Regions from separate parts of the Janthinobacterium sp. GW823-FHT06H09 genome, predicted to be linked through region 1. Evidence: predicted binding sites of a transcription regulator. Region 1 holds the regulator's gene; each other region holds the start of a gene.
What was found. Region 1 encodes LexA, which represses DNA repair genes until DNA is damaged. Its sites were predicted from a motif close to ACTGTATNNNNATACAGT; they were not measured.
Positions count from the first base shown of each region.

Region 2: a site for LexA is predicted at 3,488-3,505, ahead of dinB (DNA polymerase IV). Genes of this name have one in related genera too.
Region 3: a site for LexA is predicted at 2,299-2,316, ahead of imuA (translesion DNA synthesis-associated protein ImuA). Genes of this name have one in related genera too.
Region 4: a site for LexA is predicted at 2,556-2,573, ahead of recA (recombinase RecA). Genes of this name have one in related genera too.

Region 1 is NZ_JBXAHC010000001.1:476,247-481,971, reverse strand. Features, by position in the region: gene purF (amidophosphoribosyltransferase) at 1-227, shown strand, start outside; gene AC1Q6X_RS02290 (cystathionine gamma-synthase family protein) at 271-1,512, shown strand; gene lexA (transcriptional repressor LexA) at 1,735-2,370, opposite strand; gene AC1Q6X_RS02280 (hypothetical protein) at 2,403-2,603, shown strand; gene rpsF (30S ribosomal protein S6) at 2,646-3,035, shown strand; gene priB (primosomal replication protein N) at 3,056-3,355, shown strand; gene rpsR (30S ribosomal protein S18) at 3,381-3,671, shown strand; gene rplI (50S ribosomal protein L9) at 3,699-4,154, shown strand; gene AC1Q6X_RS02255 (replicative DNA helicase) at 4,290-5,675, shown strand.
Region 2 is NZ_JBXAHC010000017.1:312-6,036, reverse strand. Features, by position in the region: gene AC1Q6X_RS23760 (TonB-dependent receptor) at 1-1,143, shown strand, start outside; gene AC1Q6X_RS23755 (recombination-associated protein RdgC) at 1,278-2,174, opposite strand; gene dinB (DNA polymerase IV) at 2,293-3,447, opposite strand; gene AC1Q6X_RS23745 (S9 family peptidase) at 3,610-5,725, shown strand, end outside.
Region 3 is NZ_JBXAHC010000011.1:47,675-53,399, forward strand. Features, by position in the region: gene AC1Q6X_RS19525 (glutathione S-transferase N-terminal domain-containing protein) at 1-69, opposite strand, end outside; gene AC1Q6X_RS19530 (Y-family DNA polymerase) at 151-1,638, opposite strand; gene imuA (translesion DNA synthesis-associated protein ImuA) at 1,568-2,278, opposite strand; gene AC1Q6X_RS19540 (putative Na+/H+ antiporter) at 2,485-3,750, shown strand; gene AC1Q6X_RS19545 (GNAT family N-acetyltransferase) at 3,802-5,725, opposite strand, start outside.
Region 4 is NZ_JBXAHC010000007.1:223,811-229,535, forward strand. Features, by position in the region: gene AC1Q6X_RS14035 (DUF4212 domain-containing protein) at 1-160, opposite strand, end outside; gene AC1Q6X_RS14040 (sensor histidine kinase) at 153-1,691, opposite strand; gene AC1Q6X_RS14045 (response regulator) at 1,688-2,422, opposite strand; gene recA (recombinase RecA) at 2,677-3,780, shown strand; gene recX (recombination regulator RecX) at 4,008-4,463, shown strand; gene AC1Q6X_RS14060 (methyltransferase regulatory domain-containing protein) at 4,619-5,725, shown strand, end outside.

The sequences.
Region 1 (5,725 bases):
ACCTGGTCTACCAGGATATCGGCGCGCTCAAGCAGGCGATCGCCGACGTCAACCCGGCCCTGACCAACTTCGAGGCCTCGTGCTTCGACGGCGTCTACGTGACGGGCGACGTGTCGCAGGAATACCTGGACCGTCTGGAATATGCGCGCCACCATCCGAAGGCGGCAGCGCCCGAAGATACGCCGCGTTCCCAGCTGAACCTGAACCTGGCAACGACAGAAGCGTAATTATCTTGCCCGGCTAGCGCCGGGCTTTTTTTGCTCCGCGATCATGAACGATAAAAAAAACTACGGCTTTACCACCACCATCCTGCATAACGACCGCCGCAAGGGCATCGAGCATGGGTCGCTGCACAAGCCCGTGCACACTTCCGTCGCCTTCGGCTACGGCGATGCGCGCCAGCTCGCTTCCGTATTCCAGGGCAAGGAGCCCGGTTTCCGCTATGGCCGCCAGGGCAACCCCACCGTGTCCGCGCTGGAAGACAAGGTCAACAAGATGGAAGACGGCGTGGCGACCTTGTGCTTCGCCACCGGCATGGGCGCCATCGGCGCCGTGGTGCAGTCGCTGCTGCGCGCGGGCGACCATGTCGTCTCGTCGGCCTTTTTGTTCGGCAATACCAACAGCCTGTGGCAAACGGTGACGGGGCAGGGCATCGCCGTATCGTTCGTCGACGCCACCGAGGTAGCCAACGTGGCGGCCGCCATCACGCCTGCCACGCGCATCGTGTTCGTGGAAACCATCGCCAATCCGCGCACGCAGATCGCCGACCTGAAAAAAATCGGTGACCTGTGCCGCGAAAAGGGCATCCTGTACATCGTCGACAACACGATGACGACGCCGTATTTGTTCCGCCCGAAAGCCGTGGGCGCGGGCCTCGTGGTCAACGCCTTGACGAAATCCATTGGCGGCCACGGCAATGCGCTGGGCGGCAGCTTGACGGACACGGGCGTGTTCGACTGGACGCAGTATCCGAATATTTTCGAGAACTACAAGAAGGCGGCGCCCGCGCAGTGGGGCATCGCGCAAATCCGTGCCAAGGCCTTGCGCGACTTCGGCGCCTCGCTGGGTCCGGAAGCGGCGCACCACATCGCCGTCGGCGCGGAAACCATGGCCTTGCGCATGGACCGCACCTGCTCGAACGCCCTGGCGCTGGCCACCATGTTGCAGGCCGACCCGAGAGTGGCGGCCGTGCATTACCCGGGCTTGGCGTTGCACCCGCAGCACGCCTTGGCGAGCGACCTGTTCCGCAGCTATGGTTCGCTGTTCAGCTTTGAATTGAAGGATGGCATCGATTGCTTCGATTTCCTCAATCGTTTGAATTTGGCCATTCCAGCGAGCAACCTCGGCGACACGCGTACCCTGGTCATTCCCGTCGCCCACACGATCTTCTATGAGATGGGCGCCGAGCGCCGCGCCAGCATGGGCATCGCCGAATCGCTGATCCGCGTCTCCGTCGGTATCGAGGATGAGGTGGATCTGCTCGAGGATTTCCGCCAGGCACTCGATGTATAAGTCGCCGGACAAATGAAAAGGGCCGCAACAGTCATGCTGTTGCGGCCCTTTGTTCGTGCAGTCGTTTAATGCCAGCTGCGCATCAGTCCCACAGCCAGGCCTTCCAGGGCGAATTCATCTTTCGGCAGCAGTTCGATGACGGAAACTTAGGTGTCAGGCATGAGAAGGGGCCGCAACTAAAAACTGGGGTCAGACCCGGCGGGTCTGACCCCGGCATGCAACTTAATGCCAGCTGCGCATGAGTCCGACGGCCAGGCCTTCCAGGGCAAATTCATCTTCCGGCGACACGGTGATGACCTTGAAGTCGGGGTTTTCCGGCAGCAATTCGATGACGGAACCCGTCTTCTTGTAGCGCTTGACCGTGACTTCGTCGCCGATGCGGGCCACGACGATCTGGCCATTCTTGGCGCTGTCGACCTTCTTGACGGCCAGTAAATCGCCATCCATGATGCCGGCGTCGCGCATGGACCAGCCGCGTACCTTCAGCAGGAAGTCGGGCTTGGCCGAAAACAGGGCGGGGTCCACGTTGTAGCTCGCTTCCAGGTTTTCCTGGGCCAGGATGGGCGAACCGGCGGCCACCCTGCCGATCAGGGGCAGCGACATCAGCAGCGCCGCCGGCACTTTCGATGGCGGCGCTTCGGCTGCCGCGCCGATCAGGCGGATGCCGCGCGAGGTGCCGGGCGAAATCTCGATCGCGCCCTTGCGGGCCAGGGCCTGCAAATGCTCCTCGGCCGCATTGGCCGATTTGAAACCCAGTTCATTGGCAATTTCGGCACGGGTGGGAGGAAAGCCCGTGTTTTCAATCGCGTCCTTGATCAGGTTCAGGATTTGTTCTTGTCGTGCTGTCAGCTTGATCATGAGCGGTGGGTGCATACTAAAATGCTGTCTATATGAACAGTCTGTATTTTTGTACAGTATCGCCCACTATGCAAGGGGATTTCCGTGTTTTCGGCGAATTTCGCAAGAAATACTTGTTCCCGGTCGAAAAGCACGGTGGCGCGCGGGCTTTTCGGGCGCTGGCGCAAGCAATGATTGAAACGTTTGCAAAAGGCGGTTATAATCTTCGGCTGACCTTCCCACACCCGTCTTGACGCCGGGGTGGGCGATTATCAATCCGACCTGAAGGAGTTTGCATGCGTCATTATGAAATAGTCTTTATCGTCCATCCGGACCAAAGCGAGCAAGTGCCCGCGATGATCGAACGCTACAAAGCCAGCGTAACCACCCGCGGCGGTTCGGTTCACCGCGTGGAAGATTGGGGCCGCCGTCAAATGGCTTACTCGATCCAAAAGCTGCCTAAAGCACACTACATCTGCCTGAACATCGAATGCGACAACGAGACCCTGGTCGAGTTGGAAACAGCATTCAAATTCAATGATGCCGTGTTGCGTCACCTGACCGTTAAAATGAAGAAAGCTGAAACAGCTCCTTCGCCGATGATGAAATCGGTACAACGCGAAGACGCGGCCAAAAGCCACCGCACCGAAGCACCAGCAGCCGCTCCAGCCGCAGCAGCAGCTTAATTCTTGACCAGGATCGTGCGCTGAACCAGCTACAAGTCACCGCCATCATTGCCGAGCGCGAAATATTGCGCTATACCCCGGCAGGGCTGCCGATTGTGAATGCAGTATTGCAACACAGTTCGCAGCAGATGGAAGCAGGGATTGCCCGTTTGACCGAGTTTGATGTTGCCGCGCTAGCCGCTGGCGAAATTTCAGGCCGGTTCAGTCAGGCAAGCTTGGGCGGGGTGTATCAGTTCACGGGTTTCCTGGCCAGGAAGAGCCGCAACAGCAAGAGTTTGGTGTTTCACATCATTGATTTTAGTGCAGTCAATTCTGACTAGCGCATTTTAGATACAGGAGCCTGACATGGCATTCGGTAAAAAGTTCGACAAAAATAAGCTCAAGCTTAAAGAAAAACGCAAACAGCAAAACCCTTTGTTCAAACGTAAGAAGTTCTGCCGCTTCACGGCAGCTCACGTTGAGCAAGTCGACTACAAAGACGTCGACACGCTGAAAGACTTCGTCCAGGAAAACGGCAAGATCATGCCAGCACGCCTGACCGGTACCAAAGCGCACTACCAGCGCCAAGTCGACACCGCAATCAAGCGCGCTCGCTTCCTCGCGCTGCTGCCATACACCGATCTGCACCACGCTTAATCGGTCAGATATTCCTGGAGAAGAACTATGCAAATCATTCTGTTAGAAAAAGTTGTAAACGTCGGTAACCTCGGCGAAGTCGTCAAAGTCAAAGACGGTTACGCACGTAACTTCCTGATCCCGCAACGCCTGGCACGTCGTGCTACGGCAACCGCTGTGGCTGAATTCGAAGTCAAGCGCGCCGAACTGGAAAAAGCTGCTGCCGCCAAACTGGCCGCATCGCAAGCCCAGGGCGAAAAACTGAGCGGCCTGACCGTTCAAGTTGCTCAAAAAGCTGGCGTCGATGGCCGTCTGTTCGGTTCCGTCACCAACTTCGACATCGCTGAAGCGCTGACCAAGCAAGGTTTTGCTGTTGAAAAAGCACAAATCCGCATGCCTACCGGCCCGCTGAAGATCGTTGGCGAGCACAACGTTTCGGTTGCTCTGCACACCGACGTGGTCGTGGAAGTTGTTATCGCTGTCGTTCCAGACGCGAACGCGTAATCGTCTGCGGGCCTGGCCCGCAAGCGCTGCCGCACTATGAAAAGCCGGGTTCGCCCGGCTTTTTTGTGGCCTTTTTTTCGCTCATTTTCAGCCCTTTATTTTTGCCGGCACGCCGAAGCGGGTATAATTCGCGCCATGAACGCCCCCTCTGATCCGCAACTGGATTCCCTCCGTATTCCGCCGCATTCGATCGAAGCAGAACAATCCGTTATCGGTGGTCTGCTGCGCGACAATGCCGCCTATGACCGCATCGCCGACTTCATGCATGCGGAGGATTTCTATCGCTATGACCATCGCATCATCTTCGAGCAAATCGTCAAGATGGTTAACGCTTCCAAGCCAGCCGATGTCATTACTGTTTTTGAAACCCTGACCCAGCTCGGCAAGGCCGATGACGTGGGCGGACTCGCTTACCTGAACGCCATGGCGCAAAACACGCCATCGGCCGCGAACATCCGGCGCTATGCCGAGATCGTGCGCGACCGCGGCGTGCTGCGCAAGCTCATTACCGTCGCGGACGATATCTCCGGCACGGCCTTCAGCCCGCAAGGCAAGGAAGTCAAGCAGATGCTTGACGAGGCCGAGTCGAAGATTTTCGCCATCGCCGAGGAAGGCGCGCGCGGCGCCCAGGGCTGGACCGCCATCCAGCCCCTGCTGACGCAGGTGGTCGAGCGCATCGACGAACTGTACAGCCGCGACAACCAGAGTGAAATCACGGGCGTGCCCACCGGTTTCATCGACCTCGACCGCATGACCTCGGGTCTGCAGCCGGGCGACCTGGTGATCGTGGCGGGCCGTCCGTCGATGGGCAAGACGGCGTTTTCCGTCAACATCGGCGAAAACGTGGCCATCGACAGCGGCTTGCCCGTGGCCGTGTTCTCGATGGAGATGGGCGGCGCCCAGCTGGCCATGCGTATGCTCGGCTCCGTCGGACAGCTGGACCAGCACCGCCTGCGCACGGGCCGCCTGAACGACGAAGACTGGCCGCGCCTGACGAATGCAATCCAGAAGATGAACGACGCGCAGTTGTACATCGATGAAACGCCGGCGCTCAATTCCATCGAATTGCGCGCCCGTTCGCGCCGTTTGTCGCGCCAGTGCGGCAAGCTGGGCCTGATCATCGTCGATTACTTGCAGCTGATGTCGGCCAATACGCCGGGCGACAACCGCGCCACGGAGATTTCCGAGATTTCGCGTGGCTTGAAAGGCCTGGCGAAAGAACTCGGTTGCCCCGTGATCGCGCTGTCACAGTTGAACCGCTCGCTGGAGCAACGCCCGAACAAGCGTCCCGTGATGTCCGACTTGCGCGAATCGGGCGCTATTGAGCAGGATGCCGACGTGATCCTGTTCATTTACCGCGACGAGGTGTATAACCCCGACTCGCCGGACAAGGGGACGGCCGAAATCATCATCGGCAAACAACGTAACGGTCCAATCGGCAGCATCCGCCTCACCTTCATGGGGCAGTACACCAAATTTGGCAATTACAGTGGTGGCCTGGCGCTTTACCAAGGCGACTAAGACTCAGCAGCACTGATATTCCATTGGCCGCCCCCTCATACGGGGCGGCT
Region 2 (5,725 bases), on a different contig from region 1:
CCAGCCTACGACATGAGCCGCGACACCTACGGCGCCTTCGTCGAGTTGCTGGCACCGCTGACCAAGTCGTTCGAAATGACCGTCGGCGGCCGTTACGATGCTGTCAAGGCGATCGATGACAAGCTGAACAACAAAACTGTCGGCAAAAAAGACAGCGCCAATACCTACAAGGTATCGGCACGCTGGCAGCCGGTACAGACCGTGCTGATCCGCGGTTCCTACGGCACGGGCTTCAAGGCGCCAAGCATGCTGGACATCGCTCAGCCACTGGTCAACGCCGGCTTTACCGCCAAGAAATTTGACTGCCCATACCCAGGTAACGCACTGTGCCGCGCGGAAGCAACGCAATACAACGCGGTATCGCAAGGCAACCCGGATCTGCAATCGGAAAAATCGAAGCAGTTCACCCTGGGCTTCCGTGTCGAGCCTAGCTCGGCATTCTCGTTCGGCGCCGACCTGTGGGATGTGAAATTGCGCAATGCCGTGTCGGAAGTATCCGAAGAGCAAGCATTTGCCGATCCGGTCAAGTATGCATCGAGCTTCGGTGAATACATCGAGCCATCGACCGGCATCGCTTACTACGCGTTCAAGAAACTGTCGGTCAACATCGGCAAGAAGGAATACCGTGGTATCGACTGGGATCTGTCGGCCAACCACAAGTTTTCTTTCGGCAAGCTGACCGCCCAATTGAGCGGTACGCACATGTTGCACGCCAACTACACCAAAGCCGGTAGCGACAATGTGTTCACCAGCAACATGAACTTCTTCGGCGACACCAACGAAGTCACGTTCCGCAACCTGATGAAGCTGACGACGACCCTCGATACGGGCCGCCTGAGCAACACGGTCACGGTTAACTACCGTAACGGCTACACCGATGCTCCCGCTACCGTGTACAACCTGGCGACCCAAAAAGAAGAGAAAAACTTCCGCCTGCAAGTACCGTCGTACACGACGTTCGACTGGCAAGCACGTTTCGCCTTTGACAAGCAAACCACGATCCGCGCAGGCATCAAAAACCTGTTCGACCGTGCACCGCCGCTGTCGCTGCGCGCTTCGTCGGGCCACCAGATCGGTTTCGACCCACGCTACGCCGATCCGATGATGCGTTCGTTCTACGTCACCGGCAACTACAAGTTCTAATTTGACGTGTTGAATTAGCTTGTCCGAAAGCGCCTTGCACTTCACCGTGCAAGGCGCTTTTTTTATGCGCCCGCAAATTGCACAGGCGAAAAAAAAGGAGCCTCAGCTCCTTTTCCGTACCTGCACAACTGCTTTTATGCAGTCGCTTCACCGCCCAATGCTTCGACCACGTCGGCCATCAGCTTGGAGAGCTCGCCCGTCATCAGCATCACGTCGCCGTCGAAACGCTCTTCGTCGTTCTTCGTGCTCGATTCCGTTTCCTTGATCACGTCGAGCGGCTTGACGCTCTTGATGGCCAAGGACTCCGTCAGCACGAACGAGATCTTGTCGTTCCACGTCATGGCCAGGCGCGTGCACTGCTTGCCGGCCGCGATGTGGCGGCGCACATCGTCCGCTTCCAAGGTGTGGCGCACGTAGCGCACGGTAGCCTTGCTCTCGCCCGTGGCGCGCAATTCCGTATCCATGTCGACCGTGAAGCCGGCCGGCGCGTCGTCCGCCTGCAGCCACTCCGTCATCACCGCCACGGGCGAGCGCTGCACGCGCAGGCTTTCGAGCGGCAGTTTGTCGACGGCTTTGAGCAGCAGCTTGATGACTTCATCGGCCTTCGCCGGGCTGGCGGCATCGACCACCAGCCAGCCATTGACGGGGTCGATCCACGTCCAGACGTTGCTGCGGATGCTGAAGGCGCGCGGCAGCAGCTCGTCGGCCACGCGTTCCTTCAATTCCTTCATGGCCTTTTTACCAGGCGCAAAGCCTTGCGCTTCTTCCATCTCGGCGGCGCGGGCCTTGGCCACCTGGTTGATGACGGTGGCTGGCAGCAGTTTCTTTTCCGTGCCCAGCAAGATCAGCATTTGCTTGTTGACCACGTGGACCAGGCCGCCGTTCGGGCGTGGCGTATCCCAGCCCTGGCGCATCAGATCCATGCTGGTCGCCGGCGTAAATTTGTTCGAGGACAAGGCCTCTTCCAGTTGTTCTGGCGTGTAAGCCCACGGTGCGGGCAGGCGGTAAATCTGAAGATTCTTGAACCACATAGTTTTTGTCTTCCGTTTGTTTCAGTAGTGCCAGGGGAACGCCATTCTACACTTTCGACACGGGAATGCCGTCAAAAGCGCGGACTGGCGCGGTGTTGTTGATGCATGGGGAATGTCGCTACAGGGCGGGAAACAGCTCCGCCTGGGCTGGCGCCTGCCGCGTCATGACGGCCGGATCGGACAAGGTCGAGATGCGCACGCCCAGCAGGCGGATTTTCTTGTCAAATGGCACGCGCCGCAAGCAGTCGCGGCTGGCGCGCAGGATGGCGGCGGCGTCCGCCGTGGCACTGGGCAGGGTGATGTCGCGCGTGACCGTGCTGAAATCCTCGAAGCGCAGCTTGATGCCCACCGTGCGCCCCGCCAGCGACTGCTTGTCGAGGTCGCCCGCCACGCGCGTGCAAAGGCTTTCCAGCTTTTCCGACAGCGTGGCGCGGTCGCGCACCACCTGCAAGTCGCGCTCGAACGTCGTTTCGCGGCTGACGGACTTGGTTTCCCGGCTCGTCTGCACGGGCCGCTCATCGATGCCCAGCGCCGCCTGGCGCAGCCAGCCCGTGTACAGGTCGCCGAACTGCGTGCGCAGCATGGCCATGTCGGCTTGCGCCAGCTCGCCGATGGTGATAATGCCCAGCGCTTCCAGCTTGGCCGTGGCTTTCGGGCCGATGCCATTGATCTTTTTCGCCGGCAAGGGCCACACGCGCGTTTCCACATCCTCGGGCGACAAAATGGTGAGCCCGTCGGGTTTTTCCAGGTCGGAACAGATTTTTGCCAGCAATTTGTTCGGCGCCAGGCCGATCGAGCACGACAGGCCCGTCGCCTCGAACACGGCCGCCTTCAGGCGCGCCGCCATGGCCGGTGCCTGCTCGCCGTATTCGGTCAGGTCGACATAGATTTCATCGATGCCCACGTTCTGGATGATGGGGCACAGCTGGGCCACTGCCTGCTTGAAGCGGGCCGAATACTCGCGGTAAGCCTCGAAATCGGCCGGCAGCAGGATGCTGTCGGGCGCCAGTTTCGCCGCCTTCATGATGCCCATGGCGGAAAACACGCCAAACTTGCGCGCCGCATAGGTCGACGTGGTGACGACGCCGCGCCCCACGTAGTCGCGCATGCGCGCGAATTGCCGCGTGCCGTCTTCCTGCAACAGGGGTTGCTGCAAGCGTCCGCCGCCGATGACGACGGCTTCGCCGCGCAATTCCGGATATTTCAACAGTTCCACGGAGGCGAAAAAGGCATCCATGTCCAGATGGGCTATCCAGCGGCGCGGTTCAGGCAATGTAGGGGCAGATGTGGTCAAGGACACCTCGCGGCGGGATACTGTAGTTATATACAGTATCGCTGGAAATGCCCATGGATGCAAGTTGAAACGCACGCGCTCCGCAGTTGCTTTTCTCAATAGCAAGATTACAATCCTGACACGACTATAAAAGGAGTTGCCTTGTCTACAGCACATCAAGCTTTGCGCCGCCTGGCCGTCTGCTCATCCATCCTGCTGTCCACGCTGGCGCCATCCGCGCAGGCCGCCGACGCCACCGCACCCATCGCCGCCAAGACGGCCTGGCAGAAAACGCGCCACGGCACCGTGGTTACGGACGACTACCGCTGGCTGCAAAAGAAGACCGATCCTGCCGTGATCGACTACCTGAATGCGGAAAACGCCTATACGGCGGCCGTCACGGCCCCGATCCAGCCGCTGGCCGACAAGCTGACTGCGGAAATCAAGGGACGCATGCAGGAAGTGGACCTGTCCGTGCCTGCGCGCCAGGGCAATTTCTACTATTACACGCGCACGGAAGCGGGCAAGCAGTATCCGATTCACTGCCGCCGCCCCGTCGGCACCAGCGGCGCCTACGATGCGCAGGCGCTTGAAGAAATCTTGCTGGATCAGAATCAACTGGCCGAAGGCCACAAATTTTTTGCCGTGCGCGCGTTTGCCATCAGCCCGAACGAACAATTGCTGGCCTACACCACCGACACGACGGGTTTCCGCCAGTACGCGCTGCATGTCAAGGATTTGAAGACAGGCAAGTTGCTGGGCGACAGCATGCCGCGCGTCACATCCCTGGCCTGGGCGGCCGACAACGCCACCCTGATGCTGACGCAGGAAGACGCCACCACCAAGCGCGCTGACCGCTTGTTCCGCCTGGCCTTGGGCGGCATGCCGCAGCAGGTCTATCACGAGCCGGTAGAGCAATTCGCCATCGGCGTGAGCCGCACGCGCGACCAGCGCTACTTTGTGCTCACGGCGCGCAGCACGGATACGAGCGAAGTGCTGCTGTTGCCAACGAACAAGCCGCAAGGCAGTTTCCAGAGCGTACTGAAACGCGAAAAAGGCCACCGCTACGTCGTCGAACACCGCGACGGCCAGCTGTACATCCTGACCAACAAGGATGCGAAGAATTTCCGCGTCGTCAGCGCGCCATTGAGCACCCCGCAGCCGAAACACTGGAAACCCGTCGTGCCGCACAACAAGGATGCCGTGATCCAGTCCATCGACGTCTTCCAGGGCTATCTGGTGGTGATGGAAAAGGCGCGCGCCCTGAACCGCGCGCGCATCCATGATTTTGCGCACAAGAACTGGAAGACCGTGCAGTTCGACGACCCCGTCTACCTGGCCACGTCCGTCGGTACGCCGGAATTTTCCGCCACGCAATTTCGCATGTCGTACCAGTCGCCCGTCACGCCGCCCACCATCATCGATGTCAGCATGAAGGATGGCCAGCGCACGGTACTGAAGCAGCAGGAAATCGCCGGCGGCTTTGACGGCAGCCGCTACACCACGCAGCGCCTGTGGGTGACAGCGCGCGATGGCGTGCAAGTGCCGCTGTGGGTCGTCTACAAGAAAGGCGTCAAGCTCGACGGTTCCGCGCCGCTGCTGCTGTACTCGTATGGCTCGTATGGCATTTCCACGGAAGCCACTTTCTCCATCAGTCGCATCAGCCTGCTGGAGCGCGGCGTCATCTATGCGCAAGCGCATATCCGCGGCGGCACCGACATGGGCGAAGCGTGGCATGAAGACGGCATGCTGATGAAGAAGAAAAACACCTTCCATGACTTCATCGACAGCGCCGACTACCTGGTGCGCGAAAAATGGACCAGCCCGAACCGCCTGATCATCCAGGGCGGCAGCGCAGGCGGCTTGCTGATGGGCGCCGTCGTCAACATGCGTCCCGAGCTGTTCCACGCCGTGCACGCGGCCGTACCATTCGTCGACGTGATGAACACCATGATGGACGCCAGCCTGCCCCTGACGACGGGAGAGTACCTGGAATGGGGCGACCCGAACCAGAAGGCGGCCTACGACTACATGCTCAGCTACTCGCCTTACGACAACATTGCGCGCAAGAATTATCCCGCCATGCTGGTGACGACGGGCCTGAACGACAGCCAGGTCATGTACTGGGAACCGGCAAAATACGTGGCCAAGCTGCGCGCGTACAAGACGGACGGCAATCCATTGCTGCTGAAAACGAATATGGGCGCCGGCCACGGCGGCGCTTCGGGCCGCTACAACGCCATTGCCGAAAACGCCTTCAACATGGCGTGGATGCTGT
Region 3 (5,725 bases), on a different contig from region 1:
CAGCTGCAGGCGCTCGGGGTGCCGGGCAGGCCATTTTTGGGTGATGGGGAAGTCGGAAAGCGGTACCATGGATATCCTTCATTTCAATTAAAGACGCGACGCAAGAAAGCAAGTATAGCCAAGCATGGCCGTTTCAGCAGGACAGCCCTTTCATCCAAACAAGCCATGCAAAAACCAGCGCGGCGCGGCGTCTTCTCCGCTGCCGGCGATGCGTTCGCGGTAGACCCAGTAGTGGGCGTGGTCGAGGCCTTCCGCAATAAAATAATCGCGCGCCTGCGACTGGCCCCACCAGCCCGCTTCGATGCGCTCGGCAACGGACACCATTTTCAGGGGCGAGCCATAGAAGGGCCGGTGTTCGCGCATCAAGAGGGCAATGGGCTGGGCCAGCAGCCAGCCGGGACGGGGCATGCCGGACAAGCCGGGCGGCAAGTCGGGTGGCGCGTTCTTGCCACTGCCCCTGGCCGGCAGCGGCAGCCACTGGTTGGCCGCCTCGGGGCGGTAATCGGCGCGCGGTGCGGCCTGCAAGACATTGTCTGTGCCCAGGCGCGCCACCAGCAATTCCAGCAGGCGCTGGCGCTCCTGCGGCGTGCCGCCCGGCTCGGGGAACAGGCTCTCGCTGGGCGGCGCCATCGCTTGCACCTGCAGCGCTTCCAGGCTCAGGCCGATCACGGGCGCCTCCAGCGCCAGCTGCGCCAGGCGTTCCTTGAGCAAACGCACCAAGTGCTCGTCGCGCCAGACGGCTTCGCCCAGCGCCAAGTCGATGACGGTGGGCGGGCGCGCCACCCTGCCCCGCTCGTGCGCCAGCAGCAGCTGTATGCGCTCGACGGCAAATTGCCGCGCGCACAGCCAGCCCGTCATTTGCTGCAGCAGGCGGCGCGCGCCGAACAGCAGCGCGTCGGCGTGCTCCACGCGGTCGAACAGTTCCAGGCTGGCGCGGAACGTGGGCGGCGCTTCGAGCCAGACGAACAGTTCCGTGCTGTGGCCATGCGCGTCGTCGAGCATGTCCAGCAAGGCCCCGCCGCAGCGGCGCTGCAAGCCGGGCCGGGGCAAGTGGCGCAGCTGCCCCAGGGTGCGGCAGCCGATGCCCTCGAACCAGTCGAGCCAGGGGCGCGCGGGCGGCAGCAAGGCGCACGGCAAGCCATCGAGGCGGCGCACGAGGCTGGCCATGCTCAAGGTCCGGCCCCGGCGCGTAGCGGCGCGCGCCAGCAGCCAGGCACCGCGTGCCGTGGGGGCGCACGACAGCTGGGCCGTGTAGCCGAGCGCGCGCAAGCTGGCCGCGATGTGCCGGCACAGGGCGCGCACGCCGCCGAACAGGCGCAGGCTGGCGCCCGCGTCGACGAGCAGGGTCGCTTCCTCGCCCTGCGCCACCAGCGGCGAATATTGCAGCAGCGCCAGCGCCACCGCCTGCAGGGCCTGCGCTTCCAGCTCGGGCGAGCGCTCGTGCAAACGCGCCTGCGGCGCCAGCATCAGCGCGCCCGCGCGGCGCATGCCGGGCCGGATGCCGGCGGCCCGCGCCAGCGGCGACAGGGCCATCACTTGCTCCTGCTCCAGTACTACGCCGAGGCTGTCAGCCGACCAGCGCGGGCAAAATACTTCGAGCGGGAGCCGGGGCAGGTACAGGCCGATCCAGAGTCGCATGGCGCAGCAATAATGAAGGAGGTTGCAGGGGCAGGAACAACGGCGCGTCGCGCTGCGGTCCCCGGCGCTTGATGAAGCCGATCTCGATGCCGCCGGCGGCCGGACGCACGGACAGGCGCAAGGGCGCGGGCGACGCATCCTGCGCGCCGTGCAAGGGGCGCAGCATGCAGAACAGGGTGTTGCCCGACTGCGCGGCCAGGTGCAGCCGGCGCAGGCTGTCCGCGCGCACGTGCGATTGCCAGAACAGCAGGGCGCCGCACGTGCCGCTGCGCAAGATGTTCTCGGCCGCCCACAGGGCATCCTTGCTGCCGGCGCTTTTGAGCCACAGCAATTGCGACGGCGCCAGCCCCTGCGCGGCCAGGGCCAGCGCCTGCGGCGGATGGGGCGGCTGCAGCAGCACGATGGGCAAGCCCGGCAGCTGCGCCAGCGCGGGCGCCAGCAGCCGCAATTCGCCGCTGCCCGGCTGCTGCACCAGCAGATCGATGAGGCTGCCGCTGGGCCAGCCGCCGCCGGGCAGCTGCGCCGACAGGGCGGCAAAGCCCGTATCCAGGCAGCGCGCGGCGCCCTGGCCCAGCTGCGATGCGCGCCATAAAGACGGATGCAGGGCTTCCGGCGACGCCATCAATTGGGAATGTTGCATAATTGAATATCAAGATGAATACTGTATGCATATACAGTACTATCCAGGCCCGCTTTTGGCAAGGCTTATCTGCGCAGCGCCTGCCCGCAGGCCGCTCCGCCATGTCCGAAAAACCCCGTTTCTGGCATCGATTGCTGTACCATAAGCACTCTCCTTACCGCTCGGCAATGCACCGGGCGGCTTCCTCCGTCCATAAGGAAACGCATTTGACCACCATCCAACTCATCAGCGCCATCGTCTTCGGCCTTGCGCTCATTCACACCTTCGCCGCCAAGTCGTTTGAAACATTATCGCGGCGCCACCCCCGCCATGCGGGCTTGCTGCATCTGCTGGGCGAAGTGGAAGTCGTGTTCGGCTTCTGGGCCTTCATCCTGATCATCATCATGGCCTTTGTCTCGGGCAGCGATGCGGCCATCGAGTACGCCGAGTCGCGCCATTACACGGAACCGCTGTTCGTCTTCGTCGTCATGGTCGTGGCCGCCTCGCGCCCCGTGCTCGACGCCGTGCAGCGCCTGTTGAAAGGCGTGGCACGCGTGATGCCGCTGCGCACGGAACTGGCCCTCGTCTGGCTGGGCCTGGCGCTCGTGCCCCTGACGGGCTCCCTGATCACGGAACCGGCCGCCATGACCCTGGCCGCGCTGATGCTGGCGCCGCAAATCTTCCGCCCGGGCATCCCTGAATGGCTGAAATACGGCGCCTTGGGCGTGCTGTTCGTCAACGTTTCCATCGGCGGCACCCTCACCTCGTATGCGGCGCCGCCCGTGCTGATGGTAGCCACCACATGGAACTGGGACAGCGCCTTCATGGCCACCCATTTCGGCTGGAAAGCCGCCATCGCCGTGCTGGTCAATGCCACGGGCGTAAGCATATTGCTGCGCAAATACCTGCATAGCAACACCTCCGACATCAAGCCGAAAGCCGGTGAAGTCGAAGCGCCGAAAGTGCCGCTGGCCGTCAGCCTCGTGCACATGATCGTGCTGGCCGGCGTCGTCACCCTGGCGCATCATCCCGTGCTGTTCATCGGCCTGTTCCTGTTCTTCCTCGGCTTCGTGCAGGCGTATGAGCGCTATCAAAGCCCGCTGATCCTGAAAGAGGGTTTATTGGTCGGCTTCTTCCTCGGCGGCCTGGTGGTACTGGGCGGCATGCAGCAATGGTGGCTGCAACCGATCGTCTCGAGTCTGAAGCCGCTGGCCCTGTTCTTCGGCGCCCTGGGCTTGACGGCAATTACCGACAATGCAGCCCTCACCTACCTCGGTTCGCTGATCGTCGGCATGACGGACGAAGCGAAATACATGCTGATGGCCGGCGCCGTGGCCGGCGGCGGCCTGACCGTCATCGCCAATGCGCCGAACCCGGCCGGCGTGGCCCTGCTGCGCCGCGGCTTCAAGGATGAATCGATCGGCGCCGTCGGCCTGCTGGCCGGCGCCCTGCTGCCGACGGCCGTGGCGGGCCTGGCCTTCCTGGCCTTGTAGGCACCCTCGCGGGGCGGCTGCCGGCCGCCCCTGCTCTCCCTCAGTTTCCCCTCAGTTTCCCTCATACACGAGGAAATGCAGCCGGTCATAGAACAGGCTGTAGGCATAGTCGAACGTGCCCACGCTGCGAAAACCCTTGTGCAGATACACTTGCAGCGCTTCGCTCTTTTCCCACACCGTCAGGGTGATGCGCGCGCAGCCCTTGCGGCTGGCCAGGTCGCGGATCTCATGGAACATCTGCCTGAATAAACCCTGCCCCCGGTATTTCTCGTCGATGGCCAGGCTGCTGACGAAACAGTCGTCGGCGCGCGCATGCGCGAGCACGAAGGCGTCATACGCATCGTCGAGCGCCTTCATATCGTCACGGTAATATGACACGGCGCCGCAGGCCTGGAACTCGTCCATCGTCGCGGCCGTGAAAAAGCCGATGAAGCGCTCGTCCTCGTCATGCAGGCCGTGGATGTGCGCCAGATACGGATCGATGTTTTGCCGCCGCTGCAATTCGACGAACTGCAGATTGAGTTTATTGCCGAACGAGCAGTATTCCAGGTAGCTGGTGGCAAACAGCAATTTGGCCATGCGGTTCTTCGTCTCGTCGCCCAGCAGTTCACCTGCCACCAGCTTGAGCGGCGCATGCGACAGCAAGCCCGCCTGCGCCTCGTCACCGGGCGGGGCGGCCTCGCTGACGGCCGGCATGCGGCTGCCGTGGCGACCGACGGTGGGGCGCCAGAAATTGCCGGCGGCAATATGCTGCGAACGGTGGGCCAGCAGGTAGCGGCAAAAGACGTCATTTACGCGATCGAGCTGCGGATCGCTTGAGAGCACCGAGTAATAGTGGAAATGATCGATGTCCGCCCGCAGCTGGGCCGCATACGCCATGCGCGGCACTTCCTCGATGTCGAACACGTCGACGATGTCGGGCAGGCGCAAAGGATCATCGAGTTGCCAGTCGATCTCGTCGAGCCGCGCCACGCAGCGCGCATACGCGCGCCGCTCTTCGTCGCTCAAGGGGATGTGCATGCCGGTAATGATATCGTCCAGCAAGCGCATGCCGCGGATGCCGCCCGCCACCGCTTCGCGCACGCCGTCATACAGCACGCAATAGCGCTGGTAGAACTCGGCATGGCTGAGCAGGGTCACGCCGAGATTTTTCTTCCATTCCGCATAGAACTGGCCGAACAGCTGCGCCTCGAATTGCGGACAGGAACGGGGAATCTGCGCATCGATGCCCGCATAGGCGAGGTTCACATTACGCTGGATCACGCGCAACGCGGCGTCGTTTTTCTTGGCGATCAGCATGCCCGTTTCATCGAGAAACAGATTCATCCAGCTGACATGCCGGCGCTCTTCGCTGTCATCACTCTTGCGCTGGAAATAGTCGGGCACTTCCGGCTTCATCAGGAAAATCGTCGCCGGATTGTGCGGGATCGTATCGACGTCCATGTACATGCCGCCGTATTCGCACATGATGAGGATGCGGAAATAATCGGACAGGGTGGCGAAGTAGCGCTGCGTATGCAGGGTGTCGAGGATGTCGAAGCGGGCCGGTGCGAAATCGAGCGCCAGCGCGCGCAGCGAGTTGATGTGCAGGGTCGTGCCACCGATGGCGTAGCGGCCTATCGTGTAACGCCCGGCGCCGCCCGTGGGGCTGAAGCGTTCGTCATTGCGCAGCTGCTGCGCATCCCACACCCACAGGATGGAGACATACGGCGCGCCGCCGTTGTGCCGTACTTCTTCCAGCGCCGCGCCCCACTGCCCGATCGCGTCAAATGCGATGGCCGGCAACGGCCCGCCCATCCAGATGCGGTGCAGGTAGCGCTCGTCGTCACCGAGGGCGCGCGTGGGGATGCAGCTGAGCGAGGAACAGCTTGCCGCATTGAAATGGTTAAAGTTCAGACCGACGAAGCTGCGCAGGGCGGCGATGCCCGCCTGGTGTTCCGCGGCCAGTTGTTCCAGATCAATGCCAGGGGGCCGC
Region 4 (5,725 bases), on a different contig from region 1:
CATAGAACACGGTCAGGAAGCCCGTCAGCAGCCAGACCAGCAGCAGGATGGCCGTCAGGCGCCGCGTCTTGCTCCAGTGCACATCGCGGCGCGCCTGCAGCTCGGGGCTGGGCGCGCGCGCGGGCTGCAGCGGCGTTGCGGAAAGGCTGGGTTTATCCATACGTGATGTCATCCTCTTCTGGCGCTTCCGGCAACAGCAGGGCGATGCTCAGGCGCAGCAGGGTGCCTGGCAGCTTCGGTGACGTGGCGCGCGGATTGTTAAAAATATCGACTTCGGCGCCATGCTGCTGCGCAATCTCGCGCACGATGGCCAGGCCCAGGCCGCTACCGTCGACATTGCTGCCAAGAATGCGGTAAAAGCGCTCGAACACGTGGGCCCGTTCTGCCGGCGCAATGCCGGGCCCCGTATCTTCCACTTCCAGGATGGCCAGTTCCAGGGTGCTGCGCACGCGCACCGTGACGCTGCCGCCAGCTGGCGTGTAGCGCAGGGCATTGTCGATCAGATTGCTCAGCAGCTCGCGCAGCATCATGGCATTGCCGGAAATCATGATCGAATACGCGGGCTGTTCGAAGCCCAGGTCGATATGCTGGGCAAACGAGGCTTGCACCCAGTCCTGCACCACGCCGCGCGCCAGTTCGCTCAGTTCGATCGGCTCGAACGCCGTGCCCGCCTGCGGCTGGTTTTCCGCGCGTGCCAGGGCCAGCAGCTGGTTGACCAGGCGCGTGGCCGCTTCCGAACTTTTTGCCAGCTGCAGCAGCGAGCGGTGAATCTCGTCGTGGTCGGTCTGGCGCAGGGCCAGCTCCGATTGCATGCGCATGCCGGCCAGCGGCGTCTTCATCTGGTGCGCCGCATCGGCGATGAAGCGTTTCTGCATGTCGATCGACAGCGACAGGCGCGCCAGCATCTCGTTGAGCGAACCAACCAGCGGCGTGATTTCCTCGGGCACCTGGCCCGATTCGATGGGAGATAAATCGTCGGGCGGCCGGGCGCGTATGCGTTCCTGCAATTGCGCCAGCGGCGACAAGCCGCGCGCCAGGGCAAACCAGACCAGGGCCAGGATCACGGGCAGGATGATGAACTGCGGCAAAATCACGCCCTTGATGATTTCATTGGCCAGCTGGGCGCGCTTTTCCAGCGTCTCGGCCACTTGCACCAGCGCGCGGTGCGGTTCATCGTCGTTGCCGGCGGGAATATCGAGATAGCTGAACGCCACGCGCACGGGCGTGCCGTGGATGGTGTCGTTGCGAAACAGCACCATGCCGCTGCGGTATTTGTCGGGGTCCTGCGGCGGCGGCAAGTCGCGGTCGCCGTCGAGGTATTCGCCGCGCGGACCCACCACCAGGTAATACAGGGTATCGACGTCGTCGCCGCGCAGGAAGTCGCGGCCCTTGTTATTGCTGTTCTTGTCCGGCACGCGGCGCAGCAGCGCGCCGTCGGCCTGCTTGACCTGTTGCGTCAGCACGGTGACGCTGTCTTCCAGCGCATGGTCGAACGGCTGATTGGCGATGCCCTTGGCCACCAGATAGGTGATGGCGATGCTCATCGGCCACAGCAGCAGCAGGGGCGCCAGCATCCAGTCGAGGATTTCGCCGAACAGCGAATGCTCGATGGTGTCGTCCTGCTCCGTCGTGGGCGGCTCGAACCAGTCGTCGTCGCCCGGCTCGTCCGCTGGCGCCTCGCGCGCCTTCACTTGCTGGCGGACCCGCTGGCCGGGGCTGCCGACTCGCCCGCTTCGGCGTTCAGGCGCGCCGCTTCCGAGTATTTTTCCAGGCAATAGCCAAGGCCGCGCACGGTGGCAATGCGCACGCCGCCCACCTCGATCTTCTTGCGCAGGCGGTGCACATACACTTCGATGGCGTTGTTCGACACTTCCTCGCCCCATTCGCACAGGTGGTCGACCAGCTGCTCTTTCGAGACGAGGCGGCCGGTGCGGCCCAGCAGGATTTCCAGCAAGCCCAGTTCGCGCGCCGACAGGTCGAGCATCTGGTCGTTGATGTAGGCGCTGCGCCCCACCTGGTCGTAGCTGAGGGGACCATGCTTGATGATGGTGGCGCCGCCGCCGGCGCCGCGGCGCGTCAGGGCGCGCACTCTTGCCTCCAGTTCCGACAGGGCGAACGGCTTGGCCATATAATCATCGGCACCGAGGTCGAGGCCATTCACGCGTTGTTCGATGGAATCGGCGGCCGTCAGGATCAGCACGGGCAGCAGCGAGGCGCGCGCGCGCAGGCGGCGCAGCACTTCCAGGCCGGACATCTTCGGCAGGCCCAGGTCGAGGATCAGCAGGTCGAATTCCTGGGTGGACAGGGCCGTATCGGCTTCCTGCCCATTTTTGACGCAGTCGATGGCATAGCCCGACTGGCGCAGCGAACGGGTCAGGCCATCGGCCAGTACGCTGTCATCTTCGGCAAGTAAAATACGCATGGTGAGACTTCCTCGGCTTGCGGCATAGAAGCTTGTATTGTGTTTCATTTCCCGCAAGGTGGCGAGTTTTTGTGAAAAACCAGGCTTGTATTGATCTGTTTCAAAACAAATCCACGTTCCGCTTGCATTGATCACTGTTTTTTTATACAGTACTGTCTGTGTAAAGAATTTAACCCACTGGCGCTATCGCAGGCTGCACGGTTCACGTAGATGCGTCACGTGAATCCGCAACTGTAGAACGGCTGAAAGAACATATGGACGATAAAAAAGCTGTAGTACCCGCATCGGAAAAAGCCAAGGCGCTCGCCGCCGCACTGGCGCAGATCGAGAAGCAGTTTGGCAAAGGTTCGGTCATGCGCATGGATGCCAGCGCACCGATCGAAGAAGTGCAAGTCGTGTCGACCGGTTCGCTCGGCCTCGATATCGCGCTGGGCGTGGGCGGCTTGCCGCGCGGCCGCGTGGTGGAAATCTACGGTCCGGAATCGTCGGGTAAAACCACGCTGACCCTGCAAACCATCGCCGAAATGCAAAAACTGGGCGGCACTTGCGCCTTTATCGATGCCGAGCACGCGCTCGACGTCGGTTACGCGCAAAAGCTGGGCGTGAACCTGCATGAATTGCTGATCTCGCAACCGGACACGGGCGAGCAGGCACTGGAAATCTGCGACGCCCTCGTGCGTTCGGGCAGCGTCGACCTCGTCGTCATCGACTCCGTGGCCGCACTGACGCCACGCGCCGAGATCGAAGGCGACATGGGCGATTCCCTGCCAGGTTTGCAGGCGCGCCTGATGTCGCAAGCGCTGCGCAAGCTGACCGGTTCCATCAACCGCACGAATACCCTGGTCATCTTCATCAACCAGATCCGCATGAAGATCGGCGTGATGTTCGGTAGCCCTGAAACGACCACGGGCGGCAATGCGCTGAAATTCTACGCCTCCGTGCGCCTGGACATCCGCCGCACCGGCTCGATCAAGTCCGGCGATGAAGTGATCGGCAACGAAACCAAGGTCAAGGTCGTCAAGAACAAGATCGCGCCGCCGTTCAAGGAAGCGCACTTCGACATTCTGTACGGCGCCGGCACCTCGCGCGAAGGCGAAATCCTGGACCTGGGCTCGGATGCCAAGATCGTGGAAAAATCCGGTTCGTGGTACAGCTACAACGGCGAACGCATCGGCCAGGGCAAGGACAACGCCCGTGCCTTCCTGCAAGAGCGTCCGGCGCTGGCCCGCGAAATCGAAAACAAGGTCCGCGCTTCGCTGGGCGTGCGCGAACTGCCGCCGCTGGCCGCTGAAAAGCCGGAAAAAGCGGATAAGGCCGCCGACAAGGCTGCCAAGGCTGCGGAAACCAAGGCAGAGTAGGTCGGATTAGCGCGGCAAAGCCGCGCGTAATCCGACAGCACCACAGACATCAACAATGTTGTCGGATCAGACGTCAACAATGTTGTCGGATTACGGCCCAAGGGGCCTAATCCGACCTACGCATGGCTTGTTGCAAGGTGTGACCATGATCGCCGTCCCGCGCTGTTGCGCCGGGCGGCGATTGTGTTTGGGTGATGTGATCGTGGAATGAAAGACAAGGTGGGTGTATGGCCGCAGTACAACTAAGCCTGAAGGGCAGGGCGCTACGCTTTCTGTCGATGCGCGAACACAGCCGCATGGAATTGCGGCGCAAGCTGCAGCGCCATGCGCAGGAAGGCGACGACGTGGAAGCCTTGCTCGACAGCCTGGAACAAGCCAACTGGCTGTCGCAGGAGCGCTTTTCCGAGTCGCTGATCCACCGCCGCTCGGCCCGTTTCGGCAACAGCCGCATCATGGCGGAACTGCAAAGCCATGGCATCGGGGGAGAAGCGTTGCAGGAACTCAAGGCGGGCCTGGCCGAAGGGGAAGTGGCGCGCGCCTGCGAGGTGTGGCGCCGCAAGTTTGGTCAGGTGGCGCAGGATGCCGAGCAGCGCAACAAGCAGATGCGTTTTTTGATGCAGCGCGGCTTTTCGCAGCGCGCCGTGCAGGTGGCCTTGAAGGGGCTGGATCCCGACGAGGAATAGCTCATCCAGGGCTGCCCGGCCGCCACGCCGTGCCGCCAAGAACTGCGCTTTCAAACGTCGTCTGATTCCAGTATGGTGACGCCGCGCGATCGGGTATGCTGGCGCTCGAACGCTGTGCGATGCGCGCAGCACCACTGATCGTGACAGGATGCAAGATGAGCAACTGGAATGCCGGCTATGTGGCCGAAATCGCCTATACCTATGGCTATTACGAAGAATTGAACCCTCTGCGCCTGCGCCTGCCCTTGCTGGCCGCCGGCCTGGCCTTGCCGGCCAGCGGCACGGCTTGCGAGCTGGGCTTTGGCCAGGGCATCAGCGCCAACATCCATGCGGCGGCGTCCGCCACGCGCTGGCATGGCAATGATTTCAATCCGTCCCAGGCCGCCTTTGCGCAGGAGCTGGCCAACGCGGCCGACGCTGGCGCGCAGTTCACGGATGAATCGTTCGCGCAGTTTTGTTGCCGCGACGACTTGCCCGATTTCGACTTTATCTGCCTGCACGGGATCTGGAGCTGGGTTTCGGCGGAAAATCGCGCGCTCATCGTCGACTTCCTGCGGCGCAAGCTGAAGGTGGGCGGTGTCGTCTTCATCAGCTACAACACGCAGCCAGGCTGGGCCGCAATGATGCCGATGCGCGACTTGCTGGCCGAACATAGCCGCGTCATGAGCGCCCCGGGCCAGGGCGTGCTGGCCAGAGTCGCTGGCGCCATCGATTTCGTCGACAGGATGATCGCCACGCAACCGCGCTACCTGGATGCCAACCCGCAACTGGCGGACCGCTTCGAAAAACTCAAGGCGATGGATGGACATTATCTTGCCCATGAGTATTTCAATGCCGATTGGCAGCCTATGGCCTTTTCCAGCGTCGCGGCCATGCTGGGCGAGGCCAAGCTCGAGTTCGCCGCGTCCGCCAACTATACCGCTCTGGTCGACATGCTGAACCTGACGGCTGAGCACCAGCAGTTCCTGGCCGAGATACCCGATCCTATTTTTCGCGAGACGACGCGCTCCTTCCTCGTCAACGAGCAATTCCGCAGGGATTACTGGGTCAAGGGCGCACGCAGGCTGACGCCGTTCGCCCAGGCCAGTGCCTTGCGGGCCGTGCGCGTGATGCTGGCCGTGCCCCGCGACGAAGTGGTGTTGAGCGTGCATGGCGTGCTGGGCGACGCCGATATGGACGAGCGCGTCTATGCGCCCGTGCTGGACGCCATGGCTGACCATCGCGTGTACACGATAGGCGAACTGGAGCAGCAACTGGCTGGC